3 regions of the Bradyrhizobium sp. i1.15.2 genome follow, and region 2 is predicted to be linked to each of the others. Evidence: predicted binding sites of a transcription regulator. Region 2 holds the regulator's gene; each other region holds the start of a gene.
What was found. The regulator PhoB, encoded in region 2, activates phosphate uptake and scavenging genes when phosphate is short. The targets are predictions, from matches to a motif close to TGTCATNNANCTGTCAT.
Positions count from the first base shown of each region.

Region 1: ugpB (sn-glycerol-3-phosphate ABC transporter substrate-binding protein UgpB) is a predicted target of PhoB. The motif match lies at 1,704-1,720, and genes of this name have one in related genera.
Region 3: ABIB80_RS28800 (DUF2794 domain-containing protein) is a predicted target of PhoB. The motif match lies at 2,506-2,522, and genes of this name have one in related genera.

Region 1 is NZ_JBEPRQ010000001.1:940,783-946,097, reverse strand. Features, by position in the region: gene mltA (murein transglycosylase A) at 1-902, shown strand, start outside; gene ABIB80_RS04435 (Smr/MutS family protein) at 899-1,489, shown strand; gene ugpB (sn-glycerol-3-phosphate ABC transporter substrate-binding protein UgpB) at 1,787-3,103, shown strand; gene ugpA (sn-glycerol-3-phosphate ABC transporter permease UgpA) at 3,151-4,032, shown strand; gene ugpE (sn-glycerol-3-phosphate ABC transporter permease UgpE) at 4,032-4,880, shown strand; gene ABIB80_RS04415 (sn-glycerol-3-phosphate import ATP-binding protein UgpC) at 4,886-5,315, shown strand, end outside.
Region 2 is NZ_JBEPRQ010000001.1:486,843-492,157, reverse strand. Features, by position in the region: gene pstA (phosphate ABC transporter permease PstA) at 1-661, shown strand, start outside; gene pstB (phosphate ABC transporter ATP-binding protein PstB) at 658-1,479, shown strand; gene phoU (phosphate signaling complex protein PhoU) at 1,491-2,207, shown strand; gene phoB (phosphate regulon transcriptional regulator PhoB) at 2,231-2,938, shown strand; gene ABIB80_RS02375 (GcrA family cell cycle regulator) at 3,158-3,670, opposite strand; gene ABIB80_RS02370 (aspartate aminotransferase family protein) at 4,126-5,315, shown strand, end outside.
Region 3 is NZ_JBEPRQ010000021.1:61,110-66,424, reverse strand. Features, by position in the region: gene ABIB80_RS28815 (ABC transporter permease) at 1-101, shown strand, start outside; gene ABIB80_RS28810 (Bax inhibitor-1/YccA family protein) at 372-1,163, shown strand; gene ABIB80_RS28805 (GNAT family N-acetyltransferase) at 1,449-1,979, shown strand; gene ABIB80_RS28800 (DUF2794 domain-containing protein) at 2,073-2,441, opposite strand; gene ABIB80_RS28795 (DUF1223 domain-containing protein) at 3,038-3,814, opposite strand; gene acnA (aconitate hydratase AcnA) at 4,049-5,315, opposite strand, start outside.

The DNA of each region.
Region 1 (5,315 bases), 450 kb from region 2:
GCAAGATCGGCCGCCGCAAGCTGGTCCCCTATTACGACCGCGCCGAGATCGAGGACGGCAAGATCGCCGGCCGCGGACTCGAGATTGCCTGGCTGAAGGACCCGACCGATCTGCTGTTCGCCCAAATCCAGGGCTCGGCGCGGATCAAGTTCGACGATGGCGGCACGGTCCGGCTCAACTACGACGCCTATAACGGCTATCCCTATACAGCGGTCGGTCGCATCCTGATCGAGCGCGGCATCATTCCGAAGGAAGAGATGTCGATGCAGAAGATCAGGGAGTGGATGGCGCAGACACCAGACGGTGCCAAGGAGCTGCGGCGCCAGAACCGCTCCTACATCTTCTTCCGCGAGGTCAATCTGTCCGACAAGGAGGAGGCCGTCGGCGCGCAGGGCATTCCGCTGACGGCCGGCCGCTCGATCGCGGTCGACAAATCGCTCCACGTCTACGGCACGCCGTTTTTCATCGAAGGCGAGTTGCCGATCGATTCCGAACGCGCGAAGACGCCGTTCCATCGGTTGATGATCGCGCAGGACACCGGCTCGGCCATCATCGGTCCGGCGCGCGCCGATCTCTATTTCGGCGCGGGCCAGGAGGCCGGCCGCGTCTCCGGGCGGCTGCGCCATGCCATGCATTTCGTGATGCTGGTGCCGAAGGGTCTCGATCCCACGGCGCGTGCCGCGCGGCTGCCGGTGCCGGACCCGCGGCCGTCGGAGAAGATCGCGAAGCTGTTTCCGCAAACAGAGCCCGCGAAGGACAAGCCGGCGGCAGCCGAGGCGCAAAGCAGGAGCGAGACGGTCGCTGTCGCCGGTCCAGTCCCGCTGCCGGTGCCGCGTCCCGTGATCGAGCCGGTTCAGGAGCCGCGGCGGCCGGTGAAAAATCGTTCCCATCGGCAGCAATGAAGCGATCGTCCCGTCCGCCCGTGCTGGAGCCTCGTCCCTCGCCGCGCCGTCGCGCGCTGAGCGAAGAAGAGCGCGCGCTGTGGGATACGGTCGCAAAGCAGGTCAAGCCGCTGAGGAAGCCTCGTGCGGTGAAGGCGCAAGCTGCGCCGCGCACCGAGCCTTCCCCCGCAGCGCCCCCCACGCGGCCTGCGCCATCACCACGTCCGATTGCCGCTGCCCCGGCACTGCGTGCAGCGAAGCCGGCGGTGCCGCCGCTGGCGCCGCTCGGCAAGCGCGAGCGCACAAAGTTGTCGCGCGGGCGCAGCGAGATCGAGGCGCGGCTCGATCTGCACGGCATGACCCAGATGCGCGCGCATCGCGCACTGACCGGATTTCTGCACCGCGCTCATCATGACGGCCTGACCTTCGTGCTCGTCATCACCGGCAAGGGCCGAAGCGGCGGCGAAAGCGGCGTGCTGCGCCGCCAGGTGCCGGAATGGCTGAGCCTGCCGGAATTCCGGGCTTTTGTGGTCGGCTTTGAGGAAGCCGGTATCGGCCATGGCGGCGAGGGCGCGCTTTACGTGCGGATCAGGCGGGCGAGATTCTAACCGCGGGCTCGCTGCAACCTCTCCCGCGTGCCTTGCGGGTGAGGTTTCGGAGCCCGCGGGACGATCGTCTGCTTCACTATTCTGCTGAAGACGTAGCGACCAACCCATCACTCCCGAATGCTGCACCGCGAACGGAGGACGCCGCTCGCGGCATTCGCCTATTTGACGGCTTCCCTTTTGCCGCGCTTGCCGCTTTCGTTTCGGCCGCTTACACAGTCATGTGAACGTCATATGGCGCTGCTAGCGCAAGCGATCATTTTTGACGGCCCAAGAGAACGGCCAAGGGAGGTTTACTTGATGGCTCTTAGACACTTTGGAGCGGCTGCCGCTATTGCGCTCACGGTTGGACTATCGGCCTCGCCGGCCTTGGCCGTGACCGAAATCCAGTGGTGGCACGCGATGACCGGCGCCAACAACGACGTCATCGTCAAGCTCGCCACCGATTTTAACGCGTCGCAGAGCGACTACAAGGTGATCCCGACCTACAAGGGCAACTATCCCGATACGATGAACGCCGGCATCGCGGCGTTCCGCGCCGGCAACGCCCCGCACATCATGCAGGTGTTCGAAGTCGGCACCGCGACCATGATGGCCGCGACCGGCGCCGTGAAGCCCGTCTACAAGCTTATGGCGGACGCCGGCGAAAAGTTCGATCCCAAGATCTACCTGCCCGCCATCACCGGCTACTATTCGACGTCGAAGGGCGAGATGCTCTCATTCCCCTTCAACTCGTCCTCGACTGTGATGTGGGTGAACCTCGACGAGCTGAAGAAGGCGAACGTGGAGATTCCGAAGACCTGGCCCGAAACGTTCGAGGCCGCCAAGAAGCTGAAGGCTGCGGGTCACGACACCTGCGGCTTCTCCGGCTCCTGGGTCACATGGGTCAATCTCGAGCAGCTCTCGGCCTGGCACAACGTGCCGCTCGCCAGCAAGGCCAACGGCCTCGACGGCTTTGACACCGTGCTCGAGTTCAACGGACCGCTTCAGGTCAAGCATCTCGAAACCCTTGTCGAGCTGCAGAAGACCAAGACCTATGACTACGCCGGCCGCACCAACACCGGCGAAGGCCGCTTCACCTCCGGCGAATGCCCGATCTACCTGACCTCGTCGGCGTTCTTCGGCAACGTCAAGGCGCAGGCCAAGTTCAACTTCACCGCCGTGCCGATGCCGTATTATCCCGACGTCAAGGGCGCGCCGCAGAACTCGATCATCGGCGGCGCTTCGCTCTGGGTGATGGGCGGCAAGTCGGCCGAGGAATACAAGGGCGTCGCGAAATTCCTGACCTTCCTCTCGGACACCGATCGCCAGGTCTATATCCACAAGGCGTCAGGCTATCTGCCGATCACCAAGGCGGCCTACGCCAAGGCAAAGGAAGAGGGCTTCTACAAGGATCAGCCCTATCTCGAGACCCCGCTGCTCGAGCTGACCAACAAGGAGCCGACCGAGAACTCGCGCGGCCTGCGCCTCGGCAACATGGTGCAGCTGCGTGACGTCTGGTCGGAAGAGATCGAGCAGGCGCTGGCCGGCAAGAAGACCGCCAAGCAGGCGCTGGATTCCGCCGTCGAGCGCGGCAACACGATGCTGCGGCAGTTCGAAAAAACCGCCGTCAAGTGAGGCAATGAGCGGCAGGCCGCGACCCGGCCTGCCGCTCTGCTGGCATCATGCAAAAGCAAGCCATTTTCCAGTCAAGGCTGTTACCGTACGCGCTGGTTGCGCCGCAGCTCGCGATCGTCCTGATTTTCTTCTATTGGCCGGCCCTGCAGGCGGTGATCCAGTCCTTCCTGCTCCAGGATGCGTTCGGTCTGTCGACCACCTTTGTCTGGTTCGAGAATTACATCGAGCTGTTCAAGGACGCGGCCTATTTCGAGGCGATCGCCCGAACGTTCTTCTTCTCGTTCGCCATCGCCGTCTCGTCGCTGTCCTTCGCGCTGCTGCTCGCCGTGATGGCGGACAAGCCGCTGCGTGGCTCGATGCTCTACCGCACGCTCCTGATCTGGCCCTATGCGGTGGCGCCGCCCGTGGTCGGCGTGCTCTGGATCTTCATGCTGCATCCCTCGCTCGGCGTGCTCTCGCGCTATCTGCGCAACGTGGGCATCGACTGGAATCCGCTGCTCGACGGCGACCAGGCCGCGGCGTTGATCATCCTCGCCGCCGCGTGGAAGCAAATCTCCTATAATTTCCTGTTCTTCCTCGCAGGCCTGCAAGCGATCCCCAAGAGCGTGTTCGAGGCCGCCGCGATCGATGGCGCCCGTCCGATGCGGCGGTTCTGGACCGTGACTTTCCCGCTGCTATCGCCGACCATCTTCTTCCTGCTGGTGGTCAACATCGTCTACGCCTTCTTCGACACGTTCGGCATCATCGACACTATGACCCGCGGCGGACCCGGAACGTCGACGGTCACGCTGGTCTACAAGGTCTATTCCGACGGCCTGCTTGGCGGCAATCTCGGCAGCTCGGCGGCGCAGTCGGTGATCCTGATGGTCATGGTCATCGTGCTCACCGGAATCCAGTTCCGGTTCGTCGAACGCAAGGTGACCTACTGATGGTCGAGGAAGAGGGCTTCCGGCGCTACATCGCCCATATCATCCTCTGGATCGGGATCGCGATCGTCGCTTTCCCCGTCTACATCGCGTTCGTCGCTTCGACCCAGGACAACGCGCTGATCGCCAACGGACAGATGTCACTGCTGCCGGGCGGTCATTTCTTCGAGGTTTACTACCAGACCATTTTCGTCGGCACGAGCGGATCGACCCGCGAGCCCGTCGGCAACATGATGCTGAACTCGCTGGTGATGGCCTTGCTGATCGCGGTCGGCAAGATCGCAATCTCGATCATCTCGGCCTACGCGATCGTCTATTTCCGCTTTCCGTTCCGGATGCCGATCTTCTGGATCATCTTCATCACGCTGATGCTGCCGGTCGAGGTCCGCATCTATCCGACCTACAAGATCGTCGCAGATCTGCACATGCTCGACAGCTATGCGGGCCTGTCGCTGCCGCTGATCGCCTCGGCCACCGCGACGCTGCTGTTCCGCCAGTTCTTCATGACGGTGCCGGACGAGCTGCTGGAGGCCTCGCGCATCGACGGCGCCGGTCCCCTGCGCTTCTTCTGGGACACGCTGCTGCCGTTGTCGCGCACCAACATGGCGGCGCTGTTCGTGATCCTCTTCATCCTCGGCTGGAATCAATATCTCTGGCCGCTGCTGATCACCACCCGCGACGACATGCAGACCATCCAGGTCGGCATCCGCAAGATGATCACCACCACTGACGCGCTGACCGAATGGCCGATCGTGATGGCGACCGCCGTGCTCGCGATGCTGCCGCCGGTGTTCGTCGTCGTCGTAATGCAGAAATTGTTCGTGCGCGGACTCGTGGAGACGGAAAAGTAAATCCCATGGCTAACGTCACTCTGCGCAACGTCCGCAAAACCTATCCCGGCGGCTTCGAGGCCATCAAGGGCGTCAACGTCGATGTCGGCGACGGCCAGTTCTGCGTGCTGGTCGGTCCCTCCGGCTGCGGCAAGTCGACATTGCTGCGCATGGTCGCGGGCCTCGAGACCGTCACCGGCGGCGAGATCGACATCGGCGGCCGCATCGTCAACCAGATCGAGCCCGCCGACCGCGACATCGCGATGGTGTTCCAGAACTACGCGCTCTATCCGCATATGAGCGTCTTCAACAACATGGCCTACGGCCTGCGCAACCGCGGCATGAAGGAGGCCGAGGTCAAGACCCGCGTCGACGAAGCCGCGCGCGTGCTCGAGCTCACCTCGATGCTGGAGCGCAAGCCGCGCCAGCTCTCCGGCGGCCAGCGCCAGCGTGTCG
Region 2 (5,315 bases):
CGGCCTGCTCAACGCCATCGTCGGCTCGCTGATCATGACCGTGATCGGCGTCGGCATTGGCGCGCCGCTCGGCATGTTCGCCGGCACCTATCTCGCCGAATACGGCCGCAATGACCGGCTGACCTCGGTGATCCGCTTCATCAACGACATCCTGCTCTCGGCGCCCTCGATCATCATCGGCCTGTTCATCTACGGCGCGGTGGTGGTGCCGATGCGCGGCTTCTCGGCGATCGCAGGCTCGCTCGCGCTCGCGGTCATCGTGATCCCGGTGGTGCTGCGCACGACCGAGGACATGCTGCTGCTGGTGCCGAACGCGCTGCGCGAGGCGGCCTCGGCGCTCGGCCTGCCGCGTTCGCTGGTGATCAAGCGGATCGCTTATCGCGCCGCGCGCTCCGGCCTCATCACCGGCGTGCTGCTCGCAACCGCTCGCGTCGCCGGTGAAACTGCGCCGCTGCTGTTCACCGCGCTGTCGAACCAGTTCTTCAGCCTCGGCCTGAATAAGACGATGGCGAACCTGCCTGTCACCATCAACAACTTCGTGCAGAGCCCCTATGCCTATTGGAAGCAATTGGCCTGGAGCGGGGCGCTGCTCATCACCCTGACCGTTCTTGCCCTTAATATTGGCGCGCGCATCCTTGGCGCCGAGAGGACCGCAAAATGAGTGATCTTTCCGTATCGATGAGCGCGGCCGGTGGGCTGCCCCACGCGCCGGTGCTGCCGGAGGCGCCCCCGAAGGTGACCGTGCGCAACCTGAACTTCTATTACGGCGAGCACCACGCGCTGAAGAACATCAACCTGACGCTGGGCGCCAATCGCGTCACGGCGTTCATCGGTCCGTCGGGCTGCGGCAAGTCGACCCTGCTGCGCATCTTCAACCGGATGTACGACCTCTATCCCGGCCAGCGCGCCACTGGTCAGCTGATGCTCGACCAGACCAACATCCTCGACGGCAAGCTGGACCTCAATTTGCTGCGCGCCCGCGTCGGCATGGTGTTCCAGAAGCCGACGCCGTTCCCGATGACGATCTACGAGAACATCGCGTTCGGCATCCGCCTGTATGAGAAGATCTCGAAGTCCGAAATGGACGGCCGCGTCGAGAAGGCGCTGCGCGGCGGCGCGCTGTGGAACGAGGTCAAGGACAAGCTCAACGCCTCCGGCCTGTCGCTCTCCGGCGGCCAGCAGCAGCGCCTCTGCATCGCCCGCACCGTCGCGGTGCGGCCCGAGGTGATCCTGTTCGACGAACCCTGTTCGGCGCTCGACCCGATCTCGACCGCCAAGGTCGAGGAGCTGATCCAGGAGCTGTCCGAGGATTACACGATCGCGATCGTCACCCACAACATGCAGCAGGCGGCGCGCGTCTCCGACAAGACCGCCTTCATGTATCTCGGCGAGCTGATCGAGTTCGACGACACCAGCAAGATCTTCACGTCGCCGACCGACCGGCGCACGCAGGATTACATCACCGGCCGGTTCGGCTGAGGAGACGCGACATGGCTTCCGAACATACCGCAAAGGCTTTCGACACCGACCTCCAGGAACTCACCCGCCTGGTCGCCGAGATGGGCGGCATCGCCGAGCGCATGATCGTCGAGTCCGTCGACGCGCTGATCCGCCGCGACGTCCCGCTCGGCCAGCGCGTCGTCGCCATCGACACCGAGCTCGACGCGCTGCAGAAGCGCATCGAGGAGCGTGCGGTGCTCACCATCGCCCGCCGCCAGCCGATGGCGGTCGATCTGCGCGAGATCGTCGGCGCCATGCGCGTCGCGACCGATCTCGAGCGCATCGGCGACCTCGCCAAGAACATGGGCAAGCGCGTCGCGGCGCTGGAGACGGACTTCCATCCGCTCAAGCTGTTCCGCGGCCTCGAGCACATGACCGACCTCGTGCAGCAGCAGGTCAAGTCGGTGCTGGACGCCTATGCCGCGCATGATTTGCCGGCGGCGATGGCGGTGTGGAAGGGCGACGAGGAAGTCGACGCCATCTGCACCTCGCTGTTCCGCGAGCTCCTCACCTACATGATGGAGGATCCGCGCAACATCTCGTTCTGTATTCACCTGATGTTCTGCGCCAAGAACATCGAGCGGATCGGCGACCACGCCACCAACATCGCCGAGACCGTGTTCTACATGATCGAGGGCCAGGCGATCACCGACAAGCGGCCGAAGGGCGACATGACGACCTTCGCCAACACGGTACCGAACACCTGAAGACTTAAGGGAGCGACGACGCGATGGGCGCACGCATTATGGTGGTTGAGGACGAGGAAGCCCTGACCGAGCTTCTCCGCTACAACCTCGAAGGCGACGGCTATGACGTCGAGACGGTGATGCGCGGCGACGACGCCGACACCCGCCTCAAGGAGCACATCCCCGATCTGATCGTGCTCGACTGGATGCTGCCGGGCCTGTCAGGCATCGAATTGTGCCGGCGGCTTCGCACCCGTCCCGAGACCAAGCAGCTCCCGATCATCATGCTCACCGCGCGCGGTGAGGAGAGCGAGCGGGTGCGGGGTCTTGCGACCGGCGCCGACGATTACATCGTCAAGCCGTTCTCGGTGCCGGAGCTGCTGGCACGCGTGAAGGGCCTGCTGCGGCGTGCAAGCCCGGAGCGGCTCGCCACCGTGCTTGCTTTTGGCGACATCGAGCTCGACCGTGACAAGCGCCGCGTGGCGCGATCGGGCCGGCCGATCGATCTCGGTCCGACCGAATATCGCCTGCTGGAGTTCTTCCTGGAGCATCCGGGCCGGGTGTTCTCGCGCGAGCAACTGCTCGACAGCGTCTGGGGCCGCGACATCTATATCGACGAGCGTACCGTCGACGTGCATATCGGCCGCCTGCGCAAGCTGCTCAATCTCGGCCGCGAGCAAGACCCGATCCGCACCGTCCGCGGCGCCGGCTACGCGCTGGATGATCGGTTTGCGAAGGCGGAGCAGGTGTAGGGTTGCAGGCTTGTTTGTTGGCGAGCTGTCCCTGCATTCTCCGATGTCGTCCCGGACAAGCGAGCGCTGATCCGGGACCCATAACCACAGGGAGTGGTTTGGCGAAGACTCAGAGTTACCCCTTTCGCACGACTACTGCGTGCTCGGAGTATGGGTCCTGGCTTTCGCCAGGACGACACTGAAATTATTGAACTGTCTTTGCGCGACGACTTGCCCTGATTACCGCGGACCCGGCTTCACCGGTGCGCGGCGCCGATCCGACGCCGGCTGGTACGCAACACGCGAGTGCTGGGCGCAATAGGGCAGGCCGGACAGCGCCCGTCCACCGCAGAAGAAGAAGTCCGGGCTCGAGGGATCGCCGACCGGCCAGTGGCAGGTCGCCTCGTTCAATTCGAGCAGCGACAGCCGCTGGCTCATCGGCACCACGTTGTCGTAGGTGACCGGATCCGGCTCAGCCTCGACCTCGAAGGCCTGCGCCAGCGCGGTGTTGCCGCGCGAGATCGGGCGGCTCACCCGCATCATGTGCTGCGCGGGGCGCGCCTTGCGCGGCCGGGGCGCTGCCGATGATGGGCTCTTGGCGCGGCCCGAAAGACCGAGCCTGTGCACTTTGCCGATCACGGCATTGCGGGTCACATTGCCGAGCTCCGCCGCGATCTGGCTGGCCGAAAGTCCGGCCTCCCAGAGCTTTTTCAGCTGCTCGACGCGATCATCGGACCAGGTCAAAACCGTCATTGCACCCTTTCCCTCGCTGCGCGCCAGCCATCCTGGGGCCTCGCAGCGAATGCCTAAGCCTTCAAAAACCCGTGCCGCCAGAATCCCTTAAGGCTCGCCGGGCGCGTCTTGAACGCCCGAACGTTTACGCCGGTACATAAGGACTTAAAGATCAGAACCACTGCACGAGATGTCGTATCTGACAATCCAAACGCTACAATATGGCGTGACTCCCGCGCAAGAGTCCGCCGACTCGCTTCCACATGTTCCGTGGCTAAATCCCGCAAAATCGGCACCGCAAGACTACGGATTCAGCGTTTCGCGAGGCTTTCCGGGCGGCATTGACACCCGTTTCACCAGGCCTAAGATAGTCGCACGTGCCGCCCTCAAGAGGCGGCACGTTTCGTTTTCCGGGCCGGTCGATGGTGCGTTGCGTAATGCACGCTTACACCGTCCGCAACATTCAAGTGACCGTCATGACTAACAGCGCAGCGCCGCATTTGCTCCCCGTTTTCGCCAGGTCCGACCTCGGTTTCGAGCGTGGCGAAGGCTGCTGGCTGATCGCGACCAATGGCGAGCGCTATCTCGATTTCACCTCCGGGGTGGCGGTGAATGCGCTCGGCCATGCCCATCCGGCGCTGGTCGCGGCGTTGCAGGAACAGGCCACGAAGCTCTGGCACATGTCGAACCTGTTCCAGAGCCCGGACGGCGAAAAGCTTGCCGCGCGCCTGTGCAATGAAAGTTTCGCGGACTTCGTGTTCTTCTGCAATTCCGGCGCCGAAGCGCTGGAATGCGTGATCAAGGTCGTGCGCCGCTATCACGCCGCGAAGGGCCATCCAGACCGCTATCGCATGATCACCTTCGAAGGCGCCTTCCATGGCCGCACGCTGGCGACGCTGGCCGCGACGGGTTCGGCAAAATATCTCGAAGGTTTCGGCCCACCCATGGAGGGCTTCGACCAGGTTGCGCATGGCGATCTCGAGGCAGTGAAAAAGGCGATCGGTCCGCAGACCGCCGGCATCCTGATCGAGCCGATCCAGGGCGAGGGCGGTGTGCGTTCGGCAACGCCTGCCTTCCTGAGGGCGTTGCGCCAGCTCTGCGACGAGCGCGGCCTGTTGCTCGCCTTCGACGAGGTGCAGACCGGCATGGGCCGCACCGGCGATCTGTTCGCGTACCGCCGCCTTGGCGTCGAACCCGACGTGATGTCGCTGGCCAAGGCGCTCGGCGGCGGCTTCCCGATCGGCGCCTGCCTTGCGACCGCGGAAGCGGCGTCCGGCATGACGCCGGGCTCGCACGGCTCGACCTTCGGCGGCAATCCGCTCGCGATCGCGGCGGCGAATGCCGTGCTCGACGTCATGCTCAAGCCCGGCTTCTTCGACCACGTGCAGAGGATGTCGCTGCTGCTCAAGCAGAAGCTCGCCTCCGTGATCGACCGTCATGGCGATGTCGTCAGCGAAGTGCGCGGCGAGGGCCTCCTGATCGGCATCAAGGCCGTGGTGCCTTCCGGCGATCTCGTTGCCGCCTTGCGCGCCGAAAAGCTGCTCACCGTCGGCGCCGGTGACAATGTCGTGCGTTTCCTGCCGCCTTTGATCGTCACCGAGGCCGAGATCGAGGACAGCGTCGGGCGGCTCGAGCGCGCCTGCACGGCGTTGTCCGGCAACAAGCG
Region 3 (5,315 bases), on a different contig from region 2:
GCGTGGTCGCGGCTGCCTTGGTCGTCACGGTCGGCCTCGGGCTCGCCGGCACGCTGCTGGCGTTGAACAAAAAGCCCGCCACGGTGTTGCGGAATTTGTGACAAATGGTAGCGGGCGGCGGCACGGGAGCGAAATCGCACGATTCCGGCGATTAACCACGTCCGCTCGTCTGGATTGCAGGGAAGGGCGACATTCAGCCGCGCGTGGACGGTTGCAGCGGATGTGTTAGTTTCCCACATATCGAGTGGGTTCGGAGCCCCGATTGTTAGCCAAAATTTAGTCGGCAGACATCGGTATCCGAGATAGAGTTTGACGAACCGGCGGCATGGCGACCCTCATGCCGGACCGGACCAACCAACGGGAATTCGACCATGTCGGACCTAGACCGCAATTACGCTTCTCCTTTCGGCAGGGCCGCCGGGCGTGTTGACGCCGCGACGGTCGATGCCGGCCTGCGCGCCTACATGCTGCGCATCTACAACTACATGAGCATTGGCCTCGCCATCACCGGCTTGGCCGCGCTCGGCGTCTACATGGCCGCCGTGACGGATGTTCCGACCCCGGAAGCCGTCCGCGTCGGCAAGCTGTTCCTGACGCCGTTCGGCTACGCGATGTTCGTCAGCCCGCTGAAGTGGCTGTTCATGCTCGCGCCGCTCGCCATGGTGTTCGTGATCTCGGCGGGCATCAACCGTCTCGCTCCCTCGACCGCCCAGATCCTGTTCTGGGTGTTCGCGGCGCTGATGGGCGTCTCGCTGTCCTCGATCTTCCTGGTGTTCACGCACACCTCGATCGTGCGGGTGTTCTTCATCACCGCGGCGACCTTCGGCGCGCTCAGCCTCTACGGCTACACCACCAAGCGTGACATGAGCGGAATGGGTTCGTTCCTGTTCATGGGCCTGATCGGCATCGTGATCGCGAGCCTGGTAAACCTGTTCCTGGCGAGCTCGGTGCTGCAGTTCGTGGTGTCGGTGGTCGGCGTGCTGGTGTTCGCGGGCCTCACGGCCTGGGATACCCAGCGGCTGAAGAACGACTACATCTACGGCTACGCCTCGGCCGGCGGTGACATCGCAGAGCGTGCGGCCATCACCGGCGCGCTGTCGCTGTACCTGAACTTCATCAACCTGTTCACGCTGCTCCTGCAGCTCCTCGGCCAGCGCGACTAAGCGCTGAGGCGAGAGGACGGACACGAACCCCGGCCGAAAGGCCGGGGTTTTTGTTTGGGTGGGCCGGACGTCGTCATCGCCTGCCTTGTGCGCAATTGCGCACTGGGGCGGGCGATCCAGTACGCCGCAGCGGCTCTGTTCTTGCTGCACTGTTTCGGAGTACTGGATGCCCCGCCTACGCGGGGCATGACAGCGGAGAAGATGGAGGCTGCTTCGCTCGCAATGACGACGTGGGGAGGCGGTTCGCCTCTTCCAGCCGTCCCAGGAAGGCTCTAATCTTGCGGCATGTCCGCACCCGATATCAGGCCCACCATTGAGGCCGACCTTCCCGCCATCACCGCCATCTACCAGCAGGCTGTCCGCGAGGGCACCGCGACGTTCGAGCTGGAGCCGCCCGATCTCGCCGAGATGACGCGCCGCTACCGTACGCTGATCGACGGCGGCTACCCCTATTTCGTCGCCATCCTCGACGGGCGCGTCGCCGGCTACGCCTATGCCGGCGCCTACCGGCCGCGGCCGGCCTACCGCTTCACGGTCGAGAACTCGATCTATCTCGATCCGTCCTTCCACCGCCGCGGCATCGGAGCGCTCCTGCTGGAGCGGCTGATCGTCGAGTGCGAGGCGCGCGGTTTCCGCCAGATGATCGCCGTGATCGGCGATTCCGCCAATGCGGGTTCGATCGGCGTGCACAGCAAGGGCGGCTTCAAGATGATCGGCACGCATCCCAGCGTCGGGCTGAAATTCGGCCGCTGGCTGGACACGGTGATGATGCAGCGGGATCTTGGCGAGGGCGCGAAGAGCGTGCCGGGGAAGTAAGGCCCGTAGCCCGGGTGAGCGAAGCGATACCCGGGAAGGCTGCAAGCAAAGACCCGGATGTCGCTACGCTCATCCGGGCTACTGGATCCCTGCTCACACCACCGCCAATTTGCGATCGATCACCAGGAGCACGCGCTCCAGTTCGTGGCCGCGGCGCAGGATCAAGCCCGTCGCCGAGATCACGCTGTACATGCCCTGCTTGCGCGCGAGGCGCGGATCCTTCTCGATACGATAAATTGGCACTTCCGAGGCGCGGCGGAAGACCGAGAACACGGCGCGATCCCTGAGGAAGTCGATGGCATAGTCGCGCCACTCGCCGTCGGCGACCATCCGGCCGTAGAGATTGAGAATACGGTGCAGCTCGAGCCGGTTGAACGTCACGCGGCTCAGCTGCGCATTCGAAGCGGCGGGGCGCGCCGCCGCGCGCTGTTCGCTCGGATCGGCATCCTCCGACAGACTCATAGGTCGCCTCCTGTCGCATCAGCATGACCGCGTCCGCGAAGAACCGTCCCCGGAACCGCGGATCATGACAGTTGCATGATCGCGCCAACTGTTCCCCACCGCAAGGGGCCCCTGGAAGGACACTGGACCGGAGCAAACCGCCCACACGCAGCGGTGGAACTCTGTCGCGGCAAACCGTCACGGGATCGTTAGCAGGAATCATAGTGTCGCCGCTTTTCCGCCAAGCGACTGCCGCCCTGCATTGCGAAAAGACTTGTGTGCGTTGACCCGGTCCTTTCGGTTCCGGATTCCTCAGCCCCCAGCCCCCCGGGGCCGTCAGGATCGGGTCTGTTCGCACGACAAGGAGGGCCAACGCGAGTTGGTCCTTTTTTGTTTGGGTCGGTTTTGTCTGTGTCGGGATGTTTCTGCCTCGACGCATATCTCACCATCTCCGCACAAACTCTCTCCCCTCATCCTGAGGAGCCGCGAAGCGGCGTCTCGAAGGATCGAGGCCGAGCTGCCTCAGTAGGGCCTGCATGGTTCGAGACGGCGCTGACGCGCCTCCTCACCATGAGGATTGAGAGCGTGCTTGAGTCGGAAGATTCGAAGTGTGCGCGTCAGTGCAGCGACGTATACGCCGCGCCCAGCATCGGGCCCGGCTTCTCGCGGCTGCCGTCCTGAACATAGACCACGGCACCGTCGACGCCGTCGCGCGTGAGGTTCTCGATCGGCACCGTCCAGCTTTCCGGACGGCCGGTCCAGTCGCCGACCTTGAGCAGGTTGCGCACCACGTTGTGATAGATGACCTGCTGTCCACGATTTTCGCCGCGGCTGATCGCGATCGGCACCGATTTCGCAATCGAGCAGATCCAGACCTCGCCGTGGGACACGGTCGGCTCGTTGCTCGCGGCCACCGAGACGTTGATCTGCTTGCCCGCGAGCGACATCGTCACCGGCACGCTCATCACGCCCGTGCCCGTGTCGGTTTTGCCGATCGCGCTTTCGATGCCGGTGCGGTCGCTGCCGACGACATGCGTGGAGCCGTTGACCACGACCTGCGGTGTGTAGACTTCGCGATCGCCGCGCATGCGCGAATAGGCACGCTGCCGTGCAGAGAAGCGCGAATCGGCCAATGTGTCCTTCCAGCCGAGATAGTCCCAATAGTCGATCGGCATGCTCAGCGCGATGATCGAGGGATCGCGGGCGAGGTCGCCGATGATCTTGTCGGCCGGCGGGCAGGAGGAGCAGCCCTGCGAGGTAAACAATTCGACAACGGCGCGGGGATCAGCCTCGGCAGGACGGATGACGGCGACGATCGCACAGAGACCAAGAGCTCCCGACCAGAGGGCGCCGGACCAGCGTGAAACCAGATGAGAAGCCGTCATTGTTGTCATGTCGAACGCCGTACACCATTGCTCGTGAGAGGGAAATCTTACCGCCGGATGGTCACCGTAGTCTTACGGGCCTCACACTTTCGTCCGCCAAAGTTACCGTCCAAAGCGTGGGGTTCTCCGCCGGGCGGGCCCATCTGAAGCCTGCCGCAAACGCGTGAAGGCGGCCTTGTGATAGGCCGCCTTCGTGTAACCTACTACTCACTTCGCAGTGAGCCACCGTTCACAAGTCCGCGCTTACGCCGCGAGCTTGCGCAGCACGTAGTGCAAGATGCCGCCGTTGCGGTAGTATTCCAGCTCGTCCAGCGTATCGATGCGGCAGAGCAGCGAAACGCGCTGCAGCGAACCGTCGCCGGAGACGATCTCCGCGGTCAGCTTCTGGCGCGGCTTGAGCTCGCCGACGAGGCCGCGCAGCGTGACCTTCTCGTCGCCCTTCAGACCGAGCGACGACCAGGAGGTGCCGTCCTCGAACGTCAGCGGCAGCACGCCCATGCCGACCAGGTTGGAGCGGTGGATGCGCTCGAAGCTCTGGCAGATCACGGCGCGCACGCCGAGCAGACGCGTGCCCTTCGCGGCCCAGTCGCGCGAGGAGCCGTTGCCGTATTCGGCGCCGGCGAACACCACCAGCGGCACCTGCTCCTGCTGGTACTTCATCGCGGCGTCGTAGATCGACATCTGCTCGCCGTCTGGCCAGTGTTTTGTCAGACCGCCCTCAGGGATATTTCCATCCGCGCCCTTGAGCATGAAGTTCTTGATGCGGATATTGGCGAAGGTGCCGCGCATCATGACTTCATGGTTGCCGCGCCGCGTGCCGTACTGGTTGAAGTCGGCCGGACGTACCTGGTGTTCGCTGAGATATTTGCCGGCGGGCGAGGTGAGCTTGATCGAACCGGCCGGCGAGATGTGGTCGGTGGTGATCTTGTCGCCGAACATGGCGAGGATGCGGGCCTCGACGATGTCGGTGACCGGCTCCGGCTCCTTCTTCATGCCTTCGAAATAGGGCGGGTTCTGCACATAGGTCGAGCTCATGTTCCAGCGATAGGTCTCGCTCTCGACCGTCTTGATCTTGCGCCAGTTGGTGTCGCCCTTGAACACATCGGCATACTTCTTCTTGAAGATCGACGCGGTCACGAACTTCTTCATGAAGGCGTTGATCTCCTTCGTCGTCGGCCAGATGTCCTTCAGGTAGACCGGCTTGCCGTCCTTGCCTTCACCGAGCGGTTCGATGGCGAGGTTCTTGGTGACGGTGCCCGCGAGCGCGTGGGCGACCACGAGCGGCGGCGAGGCCAGATAGTTCGCCTGCACGTCCGGCGAGACGCGGCCTTCGAAGTTGCGGTTACCGGAGAGCACGGCAGCCGCGACAATGCCGTTGTCGTTGATCGACTTCGAGATCTCCTCGGGCAGCGGACCGGAATTGCCGATGCAGGTGGTGCAGCCGAAACCGACCAGGTTGAAGCCGACCTTGTCGAGATCGGCCTGGAGACCGGAATCGGCGAGATAGGCC